Regions from separate parts of the Streptomyces sp. NPDC102258 genome, predicted to be linked through region 1. Evidence: riboswitches for the same ligand, from Rfam matches in the RefSeq annotation. Region 1 holds a riboswitch; each other region holds the start of a gene.
The links. Region 1 has a riboswitch for cobalamin ahead of cobN (cobaltochelatase subunit CobN). Riboswitches for the same ligand answer to the same signal wherever they lie in the genome.
Positions count from the first base shown of each region.

Region 2: it holds a riboswitch for cobalamin, as region 1 does, so the genes downstream of both, ACZ6ZT_RS09410 (ribonucleoside-diphosphate reductase subunit alpha) here and cobN (cobaltochelatase subunit CobN) in region 1, are expected to answer to the same signal.
Region 3: it holds a riboswitch for cobalamin, as region 1 does, so the genes downstream of both, ACZ6ZT_RS01970 (ABC transporter substrate-binding protein) here and cobN (cobaltochelatase subunit CobN) in region 1, are expected to answer to the same signal.

Region 1 is NZ_JBVJLO010000025.1:37,016-42,909, forward strand. Features, by position in the region: gene ACZ6ZT_RS31125 (precorrin-8X methylmutase) at 1-473, opposite strand, end outside; gene cobG (precorrin-3B synthase) at 478-1,764, opposite strand; cobalamin riboswitch at 1,975-2,100, shown strand; gene cobN (cobaltochelatase subunit CobN) at 2,141-5,758, shown strand.
Region 2 is NZ_JBVJLO010000004.1:321,733-327,626, forward strand. Features, by position in the region: gene ACZ6ZT_RS09395 (carbon starvation CstA family protein) at 1-2,131, shown strand, start outside; gene ACZ6ZT_RS09400 (CstA-like transporter-associated (seleno)protein) at 2,128-2,325, shown strand; gene ACZ6ZT_RS09405 (Uma2 family endonuclease) at 2,381-2,965, opposite strand; cobalamin riboswitch at 3,078-3,210, shown strand; gene ACZ6ZT_RS09410 (ribonucleoside-diphosphate reductase subunit alpha) at 3,357-5,741, shown strand; gene ACZ6ZT_RS09415 (ribonucleotide-diphosphate reductase subunit beta) at 5,741-5,894, shown strand, end outside.
Region 3 is NZ_JBVJLO010000001.1:418,724-424,617, forward strand. Features, by position in the region: gene ACZ6ZT_RS01955 (NAD(P)H-dependent amine dehydrogenase family protein) at 1-513, shown strand, start outside; gene ACZ6ZT_RS01960 (carboxymuconolactone decarboxylase family protein) at 510-989, shown strand; gene ACZ6ZT_RS01965 (GMC oxidoreductase) at 1,051-2,706, opposite strand; cobalamin riboswitch at 2,923-3,062, shown strand; gene ACZ6ZT_RS01970 (ABC transporter substrate-binding protein) at 3,098-4,090, shown strand; gene ACZ6ZT_RS01975 (FecCD family ABC transporter permease) at 4,087-5,130, shown strand; gene ACZ6ZT_RS01980 (ABC transporter ATP-binding protein) at 5,139-5,894, shown strand, end outside.

The sequences.
Region 1 (5,894 bases):
GCGCCCTCCTCGATCATCTCCAGCAGCCGGAACAGCGCGGTGGGCGCGTTGCCGACGGCGATCACCGAGCCCTCCAACAGGCCCCGGTCCCGCCACACTTCGAGGGCGGCGGCGCTGCGCGTGGTGCCCATCTTCGCGGCGAGCGCGGGCACCGCCGGGTCGGAGAGGGTGCAGATCACCTCGTTGGCGGCGGGCAGCCGCTTGCGGGTGACGCCGCTGGCGACCATCTGCACGTCGCACAGGACCGGCGCGCCCGCGCGCAGCGCGGCGCGCGCCCGCAGCACGACGTCCGGGGTGTAGCCGAGGTCCCCGGGCAGGTCGGTCATCCCGCAGGCGTGAATCATGCGCACCGCGACCTGGGCGACGGAGGCGGGCAGCCCGGAAAGGTCCGCCTCGGCGCGGATCGTGGCAAAGGACTGCCGGTAGATCGCGGCGCCGTCCTTCTCGTACTCGAACACGGTGTACTCGCTCATTTCTTCACTGGGTGGTGCTGCGGGCGGTCGTCAGGGCCGCCGCCAGATCTGGGTGCCGGACGGTCGCGGGGGCGCGGCCGGCCGCGGAGACCTCGTAGCCGTCCGGGGTGGCGACGAGGTCCACCCAGGCGGCGGCGCGCGGATGCCCGCAGCGGCGTTCGCATCCGGACCAGTGCACGGGCAGCGGCCCGGGCGTCCGCCGTACGAGGGCCAGCGCGTCGGCGCGTACGTCGGCCCGGGACTTGGCGCAACCGGGCCGCCCGGTACAGGCGGTGACGGAGCGCCAGGGGTCTTCGGGGGTGGTGACGAGGCCGGCGTCGGCGGCGGCGGCGAGCGCGCGGGCGGCCGAGGGCCCGGTCAGTCCGGGGACGACGATCCCGCGCCAGGGTGTCAGCCGCAGCCCCGCGCGGCCGCCCGCTCGGGCCAGCGTGCGCCACTGGCCGCTGCTCAGCCGGCCGAGGGGGGCCAGTACGGACAGCGCGGCCCGCCCGTCCGCTCCGCGCACCAGCCCCGGCTCGGGCCCGTCACCCGGCGGGGGCACGGACGCGTCCGCGACCCGGCCGGTGATCCCGGCGGCGGCCAGCCGACCCGCCAACTCGTTGGTATCCAGGGCGTGTTCGGGGGGCAGTTCGCTCACCCGCCAGGCTCGCGTACCGGCCGACCGGGCGGCGTCGAGGAAGTGGCGGGCGGCGAGCAGCGCGGCCCGGGGGGCATGCTCCGCCGCGACGCGGACGCCCTCCCGGGCGCCGGCGGTGGACACCAGGGCCGTGCCGTCGGGGCGCGCGACCACGACGACGTCTCCGGCGAGGGCGGCCACGTCGCCGCGCCCGTCGTCGAGGGCGAACAGGAAGCGCCCGGAGAGCCCGGCCGCCGCCGGATCGGCGCACAACAGCCGGTCCAGCTCCGGCACCCAGGCCGACACATCGGGCAGGCCGGAGCGGTCCAGGCCGGTCAGCGGGGAGGCCACGATGTTGCGGACGCGCTCGTGCGAGGGCGCGGGGAGCAGCCCGGCCCGGTCCAGCAGCGCGGCGAGTTCCCCGCCGCAGGCCGCGCCGAGGCCGCGCAGTTGCGCGTTGCCGCGCGAGGTGAGGTCGAGGTGGCCGTCGCCGAGCCGGTCGGCGGCGTCGGCCAGCGCCACCGCCGCCGGGCCGTCGAGGAGCCCGCCGGGGATCCGGACGCGCGCCAGGAACCCGTCGTCCGCCGCGTGCAGGCGCAGCGCGCCGGGGCAGGCGTCACCGCGGTCCCGTATGACGGGTTCGTCCCGCGATGTGACGGAAGGGGGCTGGGGCATGGCCGCGAGCATACCCACGATTCCCCACGCCCGGCCTGTGTCAGACGCCACCCTCCCCACCCCGCAGCCCCCTCCCCCGTACGGTTCCCGCCGCCCCGTCGGCGTTTCGCGGCGCGGCCCCCGGGGCAGGTCCCCCGCGCTCCCGCCCGAGCGGGCCACCCCCACTCCCGGCCAGGGACGACGCCGCCTAGGATGACCTTCCGACGGGCCGTTCGGCCCGTCATCGCCGAGGACGGCGACATGGGAGGAAGCCCGGTGCGATTCCGGCGCGGTCCCGCCACTGTGAACCCCGCGGAGCGATCGGCGGGGTGAGTCAGGAACTCCCGTCGTCCTCACTGCCCGGGGCGCGGAAACCCCGAGGAAGGCCTGCCGCCGCATGATCCTGCTGCTGTCGACGTCCGACACCGATCTGCTGAGCGCTCGCGCCGCCGCGGACGGCCCCGTCCCGTACCGGTTCGCGAACCCCTCCCGCCTCCCCCTCGACGACCTCCCCGGGCTCCTCGACGGCGTCGGGCTGGTCGTCGTACGCCTCCTCGGCGGCCTCCGCGCCTGGCAGGAGGGCCTCGACGTCCTCCTGGCCCCCGGCCAGACCCGCCCGGTCGTGGTGCTGACCGGCGAACAGGCCCCGGACGCCCAGCTGATGGAGGCCTCCACCGTCCCCATCGGCATCGCGGCCGAGGCGCACGCCTACCTCGCGCACGGCGGCCCCGCCAACCTCGACCAGCTGGCCCGCTTCCTCTCCGACACCGTGCTCCTCACCGGCCACGGCTTCGAGCCCCCCGCCGCCTCCCCCACCTGGGGCCACCTGGAGCGCCCCGCCGCCGAGTCGGCCGAGGGCCCGCGCGTCGCGGTGCTCTACTACCGCGCCCACCAGATGAGCGGCAACACCGCCTTCGTGCACGCCCTCTGCGCGGCCATCGAGGCCAAGGGCGGCCGCCCCCTGCCGCTGTACGTGTCCTCCCTGCGCACCCCGGAGCCGGAACTGCTGGCCGAGCTGGCGGGCGTCGACGCGCTCATCACCACCGTCCTGGCCGCCGGCGGCACCCGCCCGGCCACCGCCTCCGCGGGCGGGGACGACGAGTCCTGGGACGCGGGCGCCCTCGCCTCGCTCGGCGTACCGATCCTCCAGGCCCTGTGCCTGACCGGCTCCCGCGGCGCCTGGGAGGAGAACGACGAGGGCCTCTCGCCGCTCGACGCCGCCACCCAGGTCGCGGTCCCGGAGTTCGACGGCCGCCTGATCACGGTGCCGTTCTCCTTCAAGGAGATCGACGAGGACGGCCTGCCCGCCTACGTCGCCGACCCCGAGCGGGCCGCCCGCGTCGCCGGCATCGCGGTGCGCCACGCCCGGCTGCGGCACATCGAGCGCCGCGACAAGCGGATCGCCCTCGTCCTGTCGGCGTACCCCACCAAGCACTCCCGCATCGGCAACGCCGTCGGCCTCGACACCCCGGCCAGCGCCGTGGAGCTGCTGCGCACCCTCATCGCGGGCGGCTACGACTTCGGCCCGGCGACCGATATCCCCGGCCTCGTCTCGGGCGACGGCGACGAGCTGATCCGCGCGCTGATCGAGGCGGGCGGCCACGACCAGGACTGGCTGACCGAGGAGCAGCTCGCCCGCAACCCGGTCCGCATCCCGGCGGCCGACTACCGCCGCTGGTTCGCCGAACTGCCCGCCGAGCTCCGCGAAAGCGTCGAGGAGCACTGGGGCGAGGCTCCCGGCAACATGTTCGTGGACCGTTCGGCGAACCCCGAGGGCGACATCGTCCTCGCGGCGCTGCGCCGCGGCAACCTGCTGATCCTGATCCAGCCGCCGCGCGGCTTCGGCGAGAACCCGATCGCGATCTACCACGATCCGGACCTGCCGCCCTCGCACCACTACCTGGCCGCGTACCGCTGGATCCAGGCGCGCGCGGAGGACGGCGGCTTCGGCGCCGACGCGATGATCCACCTGGGCAAGCACGGCAACCTCGAATGGCTGCCCGGCAAGAACGCCGGCCTCTCCGCCTCCTGCGCCCCGGACGCCGCCCTCGGCGACCTCCCCCTGATCTACCCCTTCCTCGTCAACGACCCGGGCGAGGGCACGCAGGCCAAGCGCCGCGTGCACGCCACCCTGGTCGACCACCTGGTGCCGCCGATGGCGCGCGCCGAGTCGTACGGGGACATCGCCCGGCTCGAACAGCACCTGGACGAGTACGCGCAGATCAGCGCCATGGACCCGGCGAAGCTGCCGGCGATCCGCGCGCAGATCTGGACGCTGATCCAGGCGGCGAAGCTGCACCACGACCTGGGCCTCGAAGAACGCCCGGACGACGAGGGCTTCGACGACTTCCTCCTCCACGTCGACGGCTGGCTGTGCGAGGTCAAGGACGCGCAGATCCGCGACGGCCTGCACGTCCTCGGCGGCGCCCCGACCGGCGAGGCCCGCGTCAACCTGGTCCTGGCGATCCTGCGGGCCCGCCAGATCTGGGGCGGTACGACGGCCCTCCCGGGCCTGCGCGAGGCCCTCGGCCTGGACGAGTCGGCCCCCACCCGCACCTCGGCGGACGCCGTCGAGGAGACGGCCCGCGCCCTGGTCCGGGCGATGGAGGACGCCGGCTGGTCCGCGGACGCGGTCGCCTCCGTCGCCGCCGGCCACCCCGCGGCGGTGGCGGACGTCCTCGCCTTTGCCGCCCGCGAGGTCGTCCCGCGCCTGGCGGGCACCACGGACGAGATCGCGCACGTCGTCCGGGCCCTGGACGGCGACTTCGTACCGGCGGGCCCCTCCGGCTCCCCGCTGCGCGGCCTGGTCAACGTCCTGCCGACCGGCCGCAACTTCTACTCGGTCGACCCGAAGGCCGTCCCCTCCCGGCTGGCGTGGGAGACGGGCCAGGCCCTCGCGGACTCCCTCCTCACCCGCTACCGCACCGACAACGACGGCGAATGGCCCGCCTCCGTCGGCCTCTCCCTGTGGGGCACGAGCGCGATGCGCACGGCGGGCGACGACATCGCGGAAGCCCTGGCCCTCCTCGGCGTCCGCCCGGTCTGGGACGAGGCCTCGCGCCGCGTCACGGGCATCGAGGCGATCCCGCTCACCGAACTCGGCCGCCCCCGCATCGACGTGACGCTCCGTATCTCGGGCTTCTTCCGCGACGCCTTCCCGCACGTCATCGGCCTGCTGGACGACGCGGTCCGGCTGGCGGCCGCCCTGGAGGAGCCCGCCGCGGACAACTACGTGCGTGCCCACGCCCAGGCGGACCTGGCCGAGCACGGTGACGAACGCCGCGCGACGACCCGTATCTTCGGCTCCCGCCCGGGCACCTACGGCGCCGGCATCCTCCAGCTGATCGACTCCCGCGACTGGCGCACCGACGCCGACCTGGCGGAGGTCTACACGGTCTGGGGCGGTTACGCCTACGGCCGCGGCCTGGAGGGCCGCCCGGCCCGCGCCGAGATGGAGTCGGCGTACAAGCGCATCACGGTGGCGGCGAAGAACACCGACACCCGTGAGCACGACATCGCGGACTCCGACGACTACTTCCAGTACCACGGCGGCATGGTGGCCACGGTCCGCGCCCTGCGCGGCACGGCTCCCGAGGCCTACATCGGCGACTCCACGCGCCCCGAAACGGTCAAGACCCGCACCCTGGTGGAGGAGACCAGCCGCGTCTTCCGCGCCCGCGTGGTCAACCCGAAGTGGATCGAGGCGATGCGCCGCCACGGCTACAAGGGCGCCTTCGAACTGGCGGCGACGGTCGACTACCTCTTCGGCTACGACGCCACGACGGGCGTGATCGCGGACTGGATGTACGACAAGCTGACGGAAACCTACGTCCTGGACCCGGTGAACCGCGCCTTCCTGGAGGAAGCCAACCCCTGGGCCCTGCACGGCATCGCGGAACGCCTCCTGGAAGCCGAATCCCGCGGCATGTGGGAAAAGCCGGACCCCCAGATCCTCGAATCCCTCCGCGAGGCCTACCTGGCCACGGAAGGCCACCTCGAAGCCGAAGCGGAATAACCGCCCGGACCACCGCCCGGCCCGGCCCCTCGTTGCGAGGGGTCGGGCCGGGCGGCGTTCGGGGGCTTAGCCGGTGTTCGGGGGTGGTGGGGGCGAACCGGGGGTGTGTCACCTGATGAAGTGAACTCCCCCTTAT
Region 2 (5,894 bases), on a different contig from region 1:
CTGGGTCGCCGTGGCCCTCGTCGGGGCCATCGGCTGGGGCGTGCTGGCGCTGTCCCGCGGCGAGGAGATCTCCGCCGCCTGGCTGCTCGCCGCCGCACTGGGCTCGTACGCCATCGGGTACCGCTTCTACGCGCGCTTCATCGCGCACCGCGTCCTGAAGCTCGACAAGACCCGCGCCACCCCCGCCGAACGCCTCGACAACGGTGTCGACTTCCACCCCACCGACCGGCGCGTGCTCTTCGGCCACCACTTCGCCGCCGTCGCCGGCGCGGGCCCGCTGGTCGGACCGGTGCTCGCCGCGCAGATGGGCTACCTGCCGGGCACCATCTGGATCGTGGCGGGCGTGATCTTCGCGGGCGCCGTCCAGGACATGGTGACGCTCTTCTTCTCCACCCGCCGCGACGGGCGTTCGCTCGGCCAGATGGCCCGGGACGAGATCGGCCCGGTCGGCGGAGCCGCCGCCCTCCTGGCCGTCTTCGTCATCATGATCATCTTGCTGGCGGTGCTCGCCCTCGTCATCGTGGGCGCGCTGGCGCACTCGCCGTGGGGCGTCTTCTCCATCGGCATGACCATCCCGATCGCCCTCTTCATGGGCGTGTACCTGCGCGTCCTGCGGCCGGGCCGGGTCACCGAGGTCTCCGTCATCGGCGTCGCCCTGCTGCTCCTCGCGATCGTCGCGGGCGGCTGGGTCGCCGAGTCCTCCTGGGCCGGCTTCTTCACCCTGGAGAAGGAGACGCTGGTCATCTGGATGATCGCGTACGGGTTCATCGCCTCGGTGCTGCCCGTGTGGCTGCTGCTGGCGCCGCGCGACTACCTGTCCACCTTCATGAAGGTGGGCACCATCGGCCTGATGGCCGTCGGCGTGGTCATCGCGATGCCGACGCTGCGGATGCCCGCGGTCACCGACTTCGCCTCGCGCGGCGACGGCCCGGTCTTCGCCGGCTCGATGTTCCCCTTCGTCTTCATCACCATCGCGTGCGGGGCGCTGTCCGGCTTCCACTCGCTGGTCGCCTCCGGCACCACCCCGAAGATGATCCAGAAGGAGACCCAGGTCCGGGTCATCGGCTACGGCGCGATGCTCACCGAGTCCTTCGTCGCCATCATGGCCGTGATCGCCGCCTGCATCATCGAGCCCGGCCTCTTCTTCGCGGTCAACTCCCCGGCCGGGGTCATCGGCACCACCGTCCAGACCGCCTCCGAGGCCGTCACCCACCTGGGCTTCGCCATCAGCCCCGAGTCCCTCGCGCAGGCCGCGAAGGACGTCGAGGAGACCAGCCTGCTGTCCCGTACGGGCGGTGCGCCGACCTTCGCACTCGGGATGTCGGACATCTTCTCCTCCGTCGTCGGCGGGTCCGGGATGAAGGCCTTCTGGTACCACTTCGCCATCATGTTCGAGGCGCTCTTCATCCTGACCACGGTGGACGCGGGCACCCGGGTGGGGCGCTTCATGCTCCAGGACACCCTCGGCAACGTGCACAAGTCCTTCAAGGACGTCAGCTGGAAGCCGGGCGTCTGGGCGGCGAGCGCGGTCGTGGTCGGCGGCTGGGGCTACTTCCTGTGGGTCGGCGTCAAGGACCCGCTGGGCGGCATCAACCAGCTCTTCCCGCTGTTCGGCATCGCGAACCAGCTGCTGGCCGCGGTGGCGCTCGCCGTCTGCACCACGCTGCTGGTGAAGTCGGGCCGGCTCAAGTGGGCGTGGATCACGGCCGTCCCGCTCGCCTGGGACGTGGCCGTCACCCTCACCGCGAGCTACCAGAAGGTCTTCTCCGACGACGTGAAGGTCGGCTTCTTCGCGCAGCGGGACAAGTACCAGGGCGGGATCGACGCCGGGAAGGTGCTGGCGCCCGCCAAGAACATGGACGAGATGCACACCGTGGTCACCAACGCCACGGTCGACGGCGTCCTGTCGGTGCTGTTCGCCGTGCTGATCCTGATCGTGCTGGCGGACGCGGCCCGGACCTGCCTGCGGGCCGTCTCCGACCCGGGCTCGGTGCGGCTCTCCGAGGTGCCGTGGAGCCAGTCGCGGATCGTCGCCCCGGCCGGGCTGATCGCGACCGCCGAGGAGAAGGCCGAGATGGCCGCGGCCGGCCTCGACAGCGGCGGCGGCCGGGCCGCGGAGCCCGTCCGGTGAGCCGGGTCCGCGGGGCGCTGGCGAAGGCGCGGTACTTCGTACGGGAGTTCTCGGGCGAGGCCGCGTACGACCGTTACGTCGCCCACGCCCGCTCCCACGACCCGCACGCCGAGGTCCTGACCCGCCGGGCCTTCGAACGGGCCCGGACGGACTCCCGCGAGGCCGACCCCCGCGAGGGCTTCCACTGCTGCTGACCCCCCGCCACCCCCGAAGGGCCGCTCCGTGAAACGGGGCGGCCCTTCGTCGTGGTCAGCGCACCCAGTCCTTGAGGACCTCGGTCTGAAGAGTGATGCCGACCGGGTCGGGGAGGGCGATGTCCGTGCCGTACGGAACGATGTGGACGCTCTCGTACCGTCGGCCGTGGGGCTGGCTGTAGACGGAGACCTCGCACTTGGCCCGGTCGATCAGGAGGTAGACGGGAATGCCGGTCTCCGCGTAGGCGCGGGGCTTTTCGACGTGGTCCCGCCGGTGGGTGTCGGCATCCCAGGAGGTCACCTCGACGGCCATCAGGACCGGCTCGGGATCGACCCAGTCACCGTGGCCGACAAAGGCGTCCGGATGCGCCAGGACCGCATCGGGGATGGCCCGCCCGGTCCGGTATTCCTCCGCCTTGATCCCCTGCCCCGGATGCAGGAACAGATCGGGCCGCGACTGCAGGCAGATCTTGAGCAGCCACTGGATGATCCGACCGTGGTCTCCGTCCGGCATGGCTTTGCTCCTGATGACCCCGTCGATGAACTCCAGCCGCGTCCCCTCCCGCTCGCGAGCCGCTATGCGTGCCACGGCCTCGAAGTCCTCGGTCGGCATGTGGGGCCTGTGGGTCATCACGGTCATGCCTCGCTCACCTTCCTCGACGGTGCTGTCTCCGACGATAGCGGAGAGGTACCTCACCGGGACGCGGCGTTGTGGGCCGACACTACATGTGGGGGCTACCGCATCCAGGCGCCCCCACATGTATGCTCAGGGCTGCTGTCGCCGCAGGGGAATCCGGTGCGAATCCGGAACTGTCCCGCAACGGTATGAAGTGCACCCTTTCGTGCTCCGCAAGTCCGAGGACCTGCCGACAGCGCGCCCGGCTCGACCGATCCGGGTGCCGACCACGTCCGGGCCTCGCGGTTGGGCCGGGGGACGCCATGCGGTGGGGTACGCGTACCCGCACGCCCGCATGCGCCCGCCCGTGCTCCGCCCCACCGATGACCGGGCCGAGCGAGGGAGAGCTCCCCCCGTGACCATCGCGCCCGCCGCACCGCGCGCCGAGTCCGACCAGCCCGCAGCCGAAGGCCCCGGGGCCGCGCTGCTGCGCACCCTCACCGAGCTGACGGCCGACCTCCCCGACACCGACCCCGGCCGGGTCGCCGCCGCCGCCCTGCGCGGCCGCAGCTCCGTCGCGGACGAGGCCGAACTGCGCGGGCTGGCCACCGAGGCAGCCGCGGGGCTGATCTCCGAGGACCCGGCGTACTCCCGCCTCGCCGCCCGCCTGCTCACGCTGGCCGTCGCCGACGAGGCCGCGGGCCAGGGGTCCACCTCCTTCGCCGAGTCCGTCGCGGTGGGTCACCGCGAGGGCCTGATCGCCGACCGCACCGCCGAGTTCGTGGCCCTCCACGCCGCCCGGCTCGACGCCCTGGTCGCGCACGCGCTCGCCGAGGGCGCGGACGACCGCTTCGGCTTCTTCGGCCTGCGCACCCTGCACAGCCGCTACCTGCTGCGCCACCCCCTCACCCGTCAGGTGATCGAGACCCCCCAGTACTTCATGCTGCGCGTGGCGTGCGGCCTCGCGGAGAACGACTCGGTCCAGGCCGTCGAGGAAGTCGCCTCCCTCTACCGGCTGATGAGCCGCCTGGACTACCTGCCGTCCTCCCCCACGCTCTTCAACTCCGGCACCCGCCACCCGCAGATGTCCTCCTGCTACCTGCTGGACTCCCCGCTGGACGAGCTGGACTCGATCTACGACCGCTACCACCAGGTCGCGCGCCTGTCCAAGCACGCCGGCGGCATCGGCCTGTCGTACTCCCGCATCCGCGCCCGCGGTTCGCTGATCCGCGGCACCAACGGCCACTCCAACGGCATCGTGCCGTTCCTGAAGACCCTCGACGCCTCCGTCGCCGCCGTGAACCAGGGCGGCCGCCGCAAGGGCGCCGCCGCCGTCTACCTGGAGACCTGGCACGCGGACATCGAGGAGTTCCTGGAGCTCCGCGACAACACCGGCGAGGACCAGCGCCGCACCCACAACCTGAACCTCGCCCACTGGGTGCCGGACGAGTTCATGCGCCGGGTCAACGCCGACGCCGAGTGGTCGCTGTTCTCCCCCGCCGACGTGCCCGAGCTGGTCGACCTGTGGGGCGACGACTTCGACGCCGCCTACCGCAAGGCCGAGGCCGACGGGCTGGCCCGCAAGACCATGCCCGCCCGCGACCTGTACGGCCGGATGATGCGCACCCTCGCGCAGACCGGCCAGGGCTGGATGACCTTCAAGGACGCCTCCAACCGCACGGCGAACCAGACCGCCGAGCCGGGCACGGTCGTCCACTCCTCCAACCTCTGCACCGAGATCATCGAGGTCACCAACGACGGCGAGACGGCCGTCTGCAACCTCGGCTCGGTCAACATGGGCGCCTTCGTCGTGGACGGCGACATCGACTGGGAGCGCCTGGACGAGACCGTCCGCACCGCGGTGACCTTCCTCGACCGCGTCGTGGACATCAACTTCTACCCGACCGAGCAGGCGGGCCGCTCCAACTCCCGCTGGCGGCCGGTGGGCCTGGGCGCGATGGGCCTCCAGGACGTCTTCTTCAAGCTGAAGCTGCCCTTCGACTCCCCCGAGGCGAAGGCCCTGTCCACCAAGCTCTCCGAGCGCATCATGCTGGCCGCGTACGAGGCCTCCTGCGACCTCGCCGAGCGCAGCGGCCCCCTCCCGGCCTGGGAGCAGACCCGCACCGCCCGCGGCGTCCTGCACCCCGACCACTTCGACGTGGAGCTGAACTGGCCCGAGCGCTGGGACGCCCTGCGCGCCCGCGTCGCCACGTCCGGCATGCGCAACTCGCTGCTCCTGGCCATCGCCCCGACGGCGACCATCGCGTCCATCGCGGGTGTGTACGAGTGCATCGAGCCGCAGGTCTCCAACCTCTTCAAGCGCGAGACGCTCAGCGGTGAGTTCCTCCAGGTCAACGCCTACCTGGTGGAGGAGCTGAAGCAGCTCGGCGTGTGGGACGCGCAGACCCGCGAGGCGCTGCGCGAGGCCAGCGGCTCCGTGCAGGGCTTCGGCTGGATCCCGGCCGAGGTGCGCGAGCTGTACCGCACGGCGTGGGAGATCCCGCAGCGCGGTCTGATCGACATGGCGGCGGCCCGTACGCCGTTCCTCGACCAGGCGCAGTCGCTGAACCTGTTCCTGGAGACGCCCACCATCGGCAAGCTCAGCTCGATGTACGCGTACGCCTGGAAGCAGGGTCTGAAGACCACGTACTACCTGCGCTCCCGCCCGGCGACGAAGATCGCCCGCGCCGCCTCCGGCAGCGCCGTGCCGGCCGCCGCCGCCCCCCTCCCGCAGGCCGTCGACGCCGATGCCCTGGCCTGCTCCCTTGAGAACCCCGAGTCCTGCGAGGCCTGCCAGTAATGAGCTCCACCGCCAAGAACCTGCTCGACCCGGGCTTCGAGCTGACGCTTCGTCCCATGCGCTACCCGGACTTCTACGAGCGCTACCGGGACGCGATCAAGAACACCTGGACCGTCGAGGAGGTCGACCTCCACTCGGACGTCGCCGACCTGG
Region 3 (5,894 bases), on a different contig from region 1:
GAGCCGATGATGCTCATGCCGTCCATCCCCACCATGGTCTGGGGCGGGCAGGTCCGCATGATGGCCCGCGCCCTCGGCGTGGAACTCGACGAGATACGCGAGACCTCGGAGCGCCGCGCCCTCGACACCACCGTCACCACCCGCACCATGGGCACCTTCGAAGCCGGCACGCAGGGCGCCATCCGCTTCGAAGTGCAGGGCATCGTCCAGGGCGAACCCCGCATCGTCATCGAACACGTCACCCGCATCCACCCCTCCTGCGCCCCCGACTGGCCCACGCCGCCCGACGGGACCGGCGCCCACCGCGTCGTCATCGAGGGCCGCCCGCGCATCGAGGTCACCGTCGAGTGCACCGACGAGGACGACAACCGCTCGGCCGGGGGCAACGCCACCGCCGTCGGCCGGCTGGTCGGCGCCATCGACTGGCTGGTCGAGGCGGAGCCAGGGCTCTACGACGCGCTCGACGTCCCGCTGCGACCCGCAGTCGGCAAACTCGGAAGGAAGCAGTCATGAGGATCGACGTCCCCGAAGGGCAGCACCCGATCGAATACGTCTGGGGCGACATGGTCCCCGGCATCGGCATGGCCGCCGCCAACTTCTCCCTGTCGGTCTACGCCCACACCACCCTGGGCCTGCGCGAGTTCGAGGCCGCCCGGCTGCGCATCGCGCAGATCAACGGCTGCGTCTTCTGCCTCGACTGGCGCACCGACCGGGACGGCGAGAAGGTCGAGGAGGACTTCGCCGACGCCGTGACGCAGTGGCGCACCACCGACGCCTTCGACGACCGCACCCGGCTGGCGGCGGAGTACGCCGAGCGCTACGCCCTCGACCACCACCACCTGGACGAGGAGTTCTGGGAGCGGATGACCGCGCACTACAGCCAGCTGGAGATCGTGGAGCTGAGCATGAGCATCGGCTCCTGGCTCGCCTTCGGCCGGCTCAACCACGTCCTGGGCCTCGACAGCGTCTGTGTGCTGCCGGGCGGCTGACACGGCCCGGGGCCGGACGGGGGATCGTCGCCCTCCGTCCGGCCCCGGGGCCCCGTCCCGCTCAGAGGTCCGTGGCGATGATCTTCTCGATGTTGCGCTCGGCGAGGGCCGTGATCGTCACGAACGGATTGACGCTGGTGTTGCCGGGGATCAGCGCTCCGTCGATCACGTACAGGCCGGTGTAGCCGCGCAGGCGGCCGTAGTTGTCGGTGGCCTTGTTCAGTACCGCGCCGCCGAGCGGGTGGTACGTGAGGTGGTCGCCCCAGACCTTGTTGACTCCGAACAGGTCGGACCGGTAGATCGTCCCCTCCTTCGCGTTGATCTTGTCGAAGATGGTCTTCGCCATGTCGATGGACGGCTGCTTCCAGGCCGTCTGCCAGTCCAGCTCGACCTTCCCGGTGGCGGCGTTCCAGCTGAACCGGGCCCGGTTGGGGTTCTTCGTGATCGAGAGGTAGAAGGAGGCGTACGTCTCGATCCCGGTCGGCAGCGGTGCCACCTCGGCGAAGGCCCCGCCCGCGTCCCAGTTGTCGATGCCGCCGCAGGGGATGGAGGCCTGCACCTTGCCGGTGGGGTCCCAGAGGTGGTTCGCGCGGCCGCACATGACGTTGCCGTTGTCGCCCCAGCCCTTGCCGACCTCGTCGTTCAGGTTGGGCAGCGCGCCGGTGGCCTTCAGCGCGACCAGGAGCTTGCTGGTGCCCACGCTGCCCGCCGCGAAGAACACCTTGTCGGCGGTGACCGTCTTGGTGGCGACGACCGCCCCCGTGGTGTCGAGCTGCTCCATGACGACCGCGTAGCCGCCACCGCCCGAGGGGGAGACGGTGGTGACCCGGTGCAGGGGCGAGATGGCGACCTTGCCGGTCGCCTTCGCGGCGGCGAGGTAGGTCTTCTGGAGCGATTTCTTGCCGGCGTTGTTGCCGTAGAGGATCTCGCCGTCGATCGCGGACTTGGGGACGGTCCCGGCGACCTCCTGCTTCATGTAGTCCCAGTCGTAGACGTCCGGGACGAAGACGAAGGGGAAGCCGGAGCGCTGGGCGTGCTTGCGGCCGACCCGGGCGAACTGGTAGCAGTCCACCGTCTCGAACCAGTTGGGGTCGACGAGACCCACGCCGAGCCCGGCGTTGGCGCGCGGGTAGTAGGTCGAGTACATCTCGTCGGCGTCCACCGAGGGCAGGATGGCCGGGAAGTTCTGCCGCCTGGGCGTCACCGCCATGCCGCCGTTGACGAGCGAGCCGCCGCCGACCCCGCGGCCCTGGTAGACGATGATCCCGCCCATCTCCTCGGCATCGAGGATGCCCGTGTACCGGGGCACGTCCTTGTCGATGGGGAAGCCGAGGAAGTTGCTGAGCGGGGCCTTCGTCCGGGTGCGCAGCCAGTACGAACGGTAGTCGGGCTTGGTGGTGTTGGCGAAGATCTTGCCGTCGCTGCCGGGGGTGTCCCAGGCCATGCCCATCTCGATCATGTGGACGTCGACCCCGGCCTGGGCGAGCCGCAGCGCGGCGACCGAGCCGCCGTAGCCGGTGCCGATCACGAGCGCCGGGACGTGGGCCCCGGAGTCGATCGGAGCGTTCGCGGCGGCGGTACCGACGACGGTTTTCGCCTGGGCCGGTGTCGTGTTGACCGCGAGGGCCATGGCTCCAAGAATGGAACCGGTTCCAGCGATGAATCCACGACGCGAAACGCCCTTGGAAACCTTGCTGTGCAGGCTTTTGTCACGCATGTGACCTTCCTCACTCTCGATGGAGTGAGAACAAGTTCTAACGGCGACCGCGAAACAAGTCACTACATACGGCGAGGTAACTTGCGGCCGCGAAAACGGTGGATCGTCGCGCCTTCGAGCCCTGCCGCCCTTGCCCTGCGGAACCCGGTCCGGGCCTCCGGCGTATTCGGGCCCGGTGCGATCGGGGGAGCGACCGGCGTTACGGGTGAAAGGCGGCCTCTGGCAGACTTGGCCGGGTTGTCCGGGCGGCGCAGGACAGGAAACCGGTGCGAATCCGGTGCGGTCCCGCCACTGTGACCGGAATCCCGTCCGCGGGATCCCGGGAGTCAGACACTGACGCGCCGCCTCTTCACTTCGACCGGGGACGAGGATCCCCCGGAGAGGCCTTCCCATGTCGCGTTCTTCCCGCGCCGCCCTGCGCTCCTCTGCCGCCTTCGCCTGCCTGCTACCGCTCGCCGCCTGCGGCGGACCCGCCGGGGCGGACCGGCCCGACTCCGGCGCGAAGGCCGCGCTCGGGTTCCCGTACACCGTCACCAACTGCGGTGTCACCAGCACCTATCAGGCCCCGCCGGGGCGGGCCGTCACCATGAACCAGCACGCCACCGAGATCATGCTCGCCCTCGGGCTCCAGGACCGGATCGCGGGCACGGCCTACCTCGACGACTCCGTGCTCCCCGCCTACCGGGCCGCCTACGACAAGACCAAGGTGCTGGCCAAGGAGTACCCCTCCAGGGAGGTCCTCCTCTCCGCCGGCCCCGACTTCGTGTACGGCGGCTACGCCAGCGCCTTCGACAAGGCGCAGGGCCGCGACCGCGAAGGACTGGCGAAGTCCGGCATCGACTCCCGCCTGAGCGTGGAGTACTGCACCGAGGGGCCCGTCGGCCTCGCCCAGCTGAAGACCGAGATCACCGAAGTCGCCCGCACCTTCGGCGTGCCCGAACGCGGCGCGGCGCTCATCGCCGACGAGCAGCGCCGCGTCGACGCCGTGACCGCACGGGTGAAGGACGGACCGAAGCCGTCCGTCTTCGTCTACGACTCCGGCGAGGGCTCCGCCTTCACCTCGGGAGGTGGCGGCATAGGCAACGAGATCGTCTCCCTGGCCGGGGGGACGAACGTCTTCGCCGACCTCAAGGACACCTTCGGCGACGTGTCGTGGGAGAAGGTCATCGAGCGCAAGCCCGAGGTGGTCCTCATCTACGACTACGGCGGCACCACCGTCGAGTCCAAGAAGCAACGCCTGGTGAACGACCCGGCGCTGGCGGGGGTTCCCGCCATCCGGGACCGCCGGTTCGTCGTGCTGCCGCTGTCCTCCGCCGTCCTCGGCGTACGCGTCGCCGACGCCGTCGAGTCCCTGGGCCGCCAGCTGCACCCCGACGCCCCGTGAAGCGGCGCCGGACCGCCGCCGTCCTCGTCCTGCTCGCCGTTCTGCTCGGCGCGTCCGCGGTGGCGGGGCTCGCGCTGGGCCCCGTACGCATCGGTCCCGGCAGGGTCCTCGACCTCGTGCTCGCCGGACCCGGAGCGCGCGGCGGGGCCTTCGCCTCCATCGTGTGGGACGTCCGCATGCCGAGGGTGGTCCTCGGGACGGTCGTCGGCGCCGGACTCGCCGTCGCGGGCGCCGTGCTCCAGGCCCTCGTCCGCAACCGGCTGGCCGATCCCTTCCTGCTCGGCGCCTCCTCGGGCGCCTCGGCGGGCGCCGTACTCGTCATCGTCTTCGGCAGCGCCGCGGGCGCCGGCGCCGCCGGGTTCGCGGGCGGGCCCGGGGTGCCGCTCGCCGCGTTCGCCGGGTCCATGGCCGCGCTCGTCGCCGTCTACGCGACGGCCCGGCGCGGCGGCACGATGACCACCGGCCGGCTGATCCTGGCCGGAGTCGCCGTGCAGTACGTCCTGTCCGCCCTGACCAGCCTGGTGCTCGTGCTGTCCGCGCGCCCCGACCAGATCCGCTCCGTGCTCTTCTGGACGCTGGGCGGCCTCGGCGGGGCCCGCAGGGACGAACTCGCGCTGCCCGTCGCCGCGCTGCTCGTCGGCACCGCGGTCCTCGTCGCCCTGGCCCGGCCGCTCGACCTGCTGCTCGCGGGGGAGGAGGGCGCGCGGACCCTCGGGCTCGACACCGGCCGGTTCCGGGCGGCCGTCTTCGTCCTCACCTCCCTCGTCATCGGGGTGCTGGTGGCCTACAGCGGAGCGATCGGCTTCGTCGGGCTGATGGTCCCGCACGCCGCCCGGATGGTGGTCGGCGCCGGGCACCGGGCGTTGCTGCCCGTCGCCGCGCTCGGCGGGGCGGTGTTCCTGACCCTGGCCGACCTGGTCGCCCGTACGGCCGCGGCGCCCGAGGAGATACCCGTCGGCGTGGTCACCGCGCTGGTGGGCGGACCGTTCTTCCTGTGGATGCTGCGCAGGTCCGGCCGGAGCGAAGGAGTGGCCGGATGACGGGGCCCATGGAGACCGTCGGGCGGCCGGTGGAACTCGCCGTGGAGGCCGTGCGTTACGAGACCGACGGGCAGACCCTGCTGCACGGCGTCGACCTCACCGCCCGCCCCGGTGAGACCGTCGGACTGGTCGGGCCGAACGGCAGCGGCAAGACCACACTGCTGCGGTGCGTCTACGGCACCCTCCGGCCCTCCGGCGGACGGGTGCTGCTCGACGGCACCGACGCGGGCACGCTCGGTGTCAAGGCGCGCGCCCGGAGGGTGGCGGCGGTCCCGCAGGACGCGGCCGACACCCTCGGGCTGACGGTCCGTGAGGTCGTCGCCATGGGCCGCAGCCCGCACAAGCGGTTCTGGGAGCAGGACGGGCCGCAGGACGCGCTGCGCGTCGACGCGGCGCTGGAGACCGTCGGCGCGTCCGCCTTCGCCGGGCGCCGTTTCGAGGAGCTCTCCGGCGGCGAACGCCAGCGCGCGCTCGTAGCCCGGGCGCTCGCCCAGGAACCGGGCCTGCTCGCACTGGACGAGCCGACGAACCACCTCGACATCCGCTTCCAGCTGGAGGTGCTCGGCCTGGTGCGCCGGCTCCCCGCGACGAGCCTGCTGGTCCTGCACGACCTCAACCTCGCGGCGTCCTTCTGCGACCGGCTGTACGTGCTGGAGGCCGGCCGGATCGTCGCGGCGGGAGCGCCGGGCGAGGTGCTGACGGAGGAACTGCTGGCCCGCGTCTACGGCGTCCGTACGCACGTCGGCGTCCACCCCACCACGGGC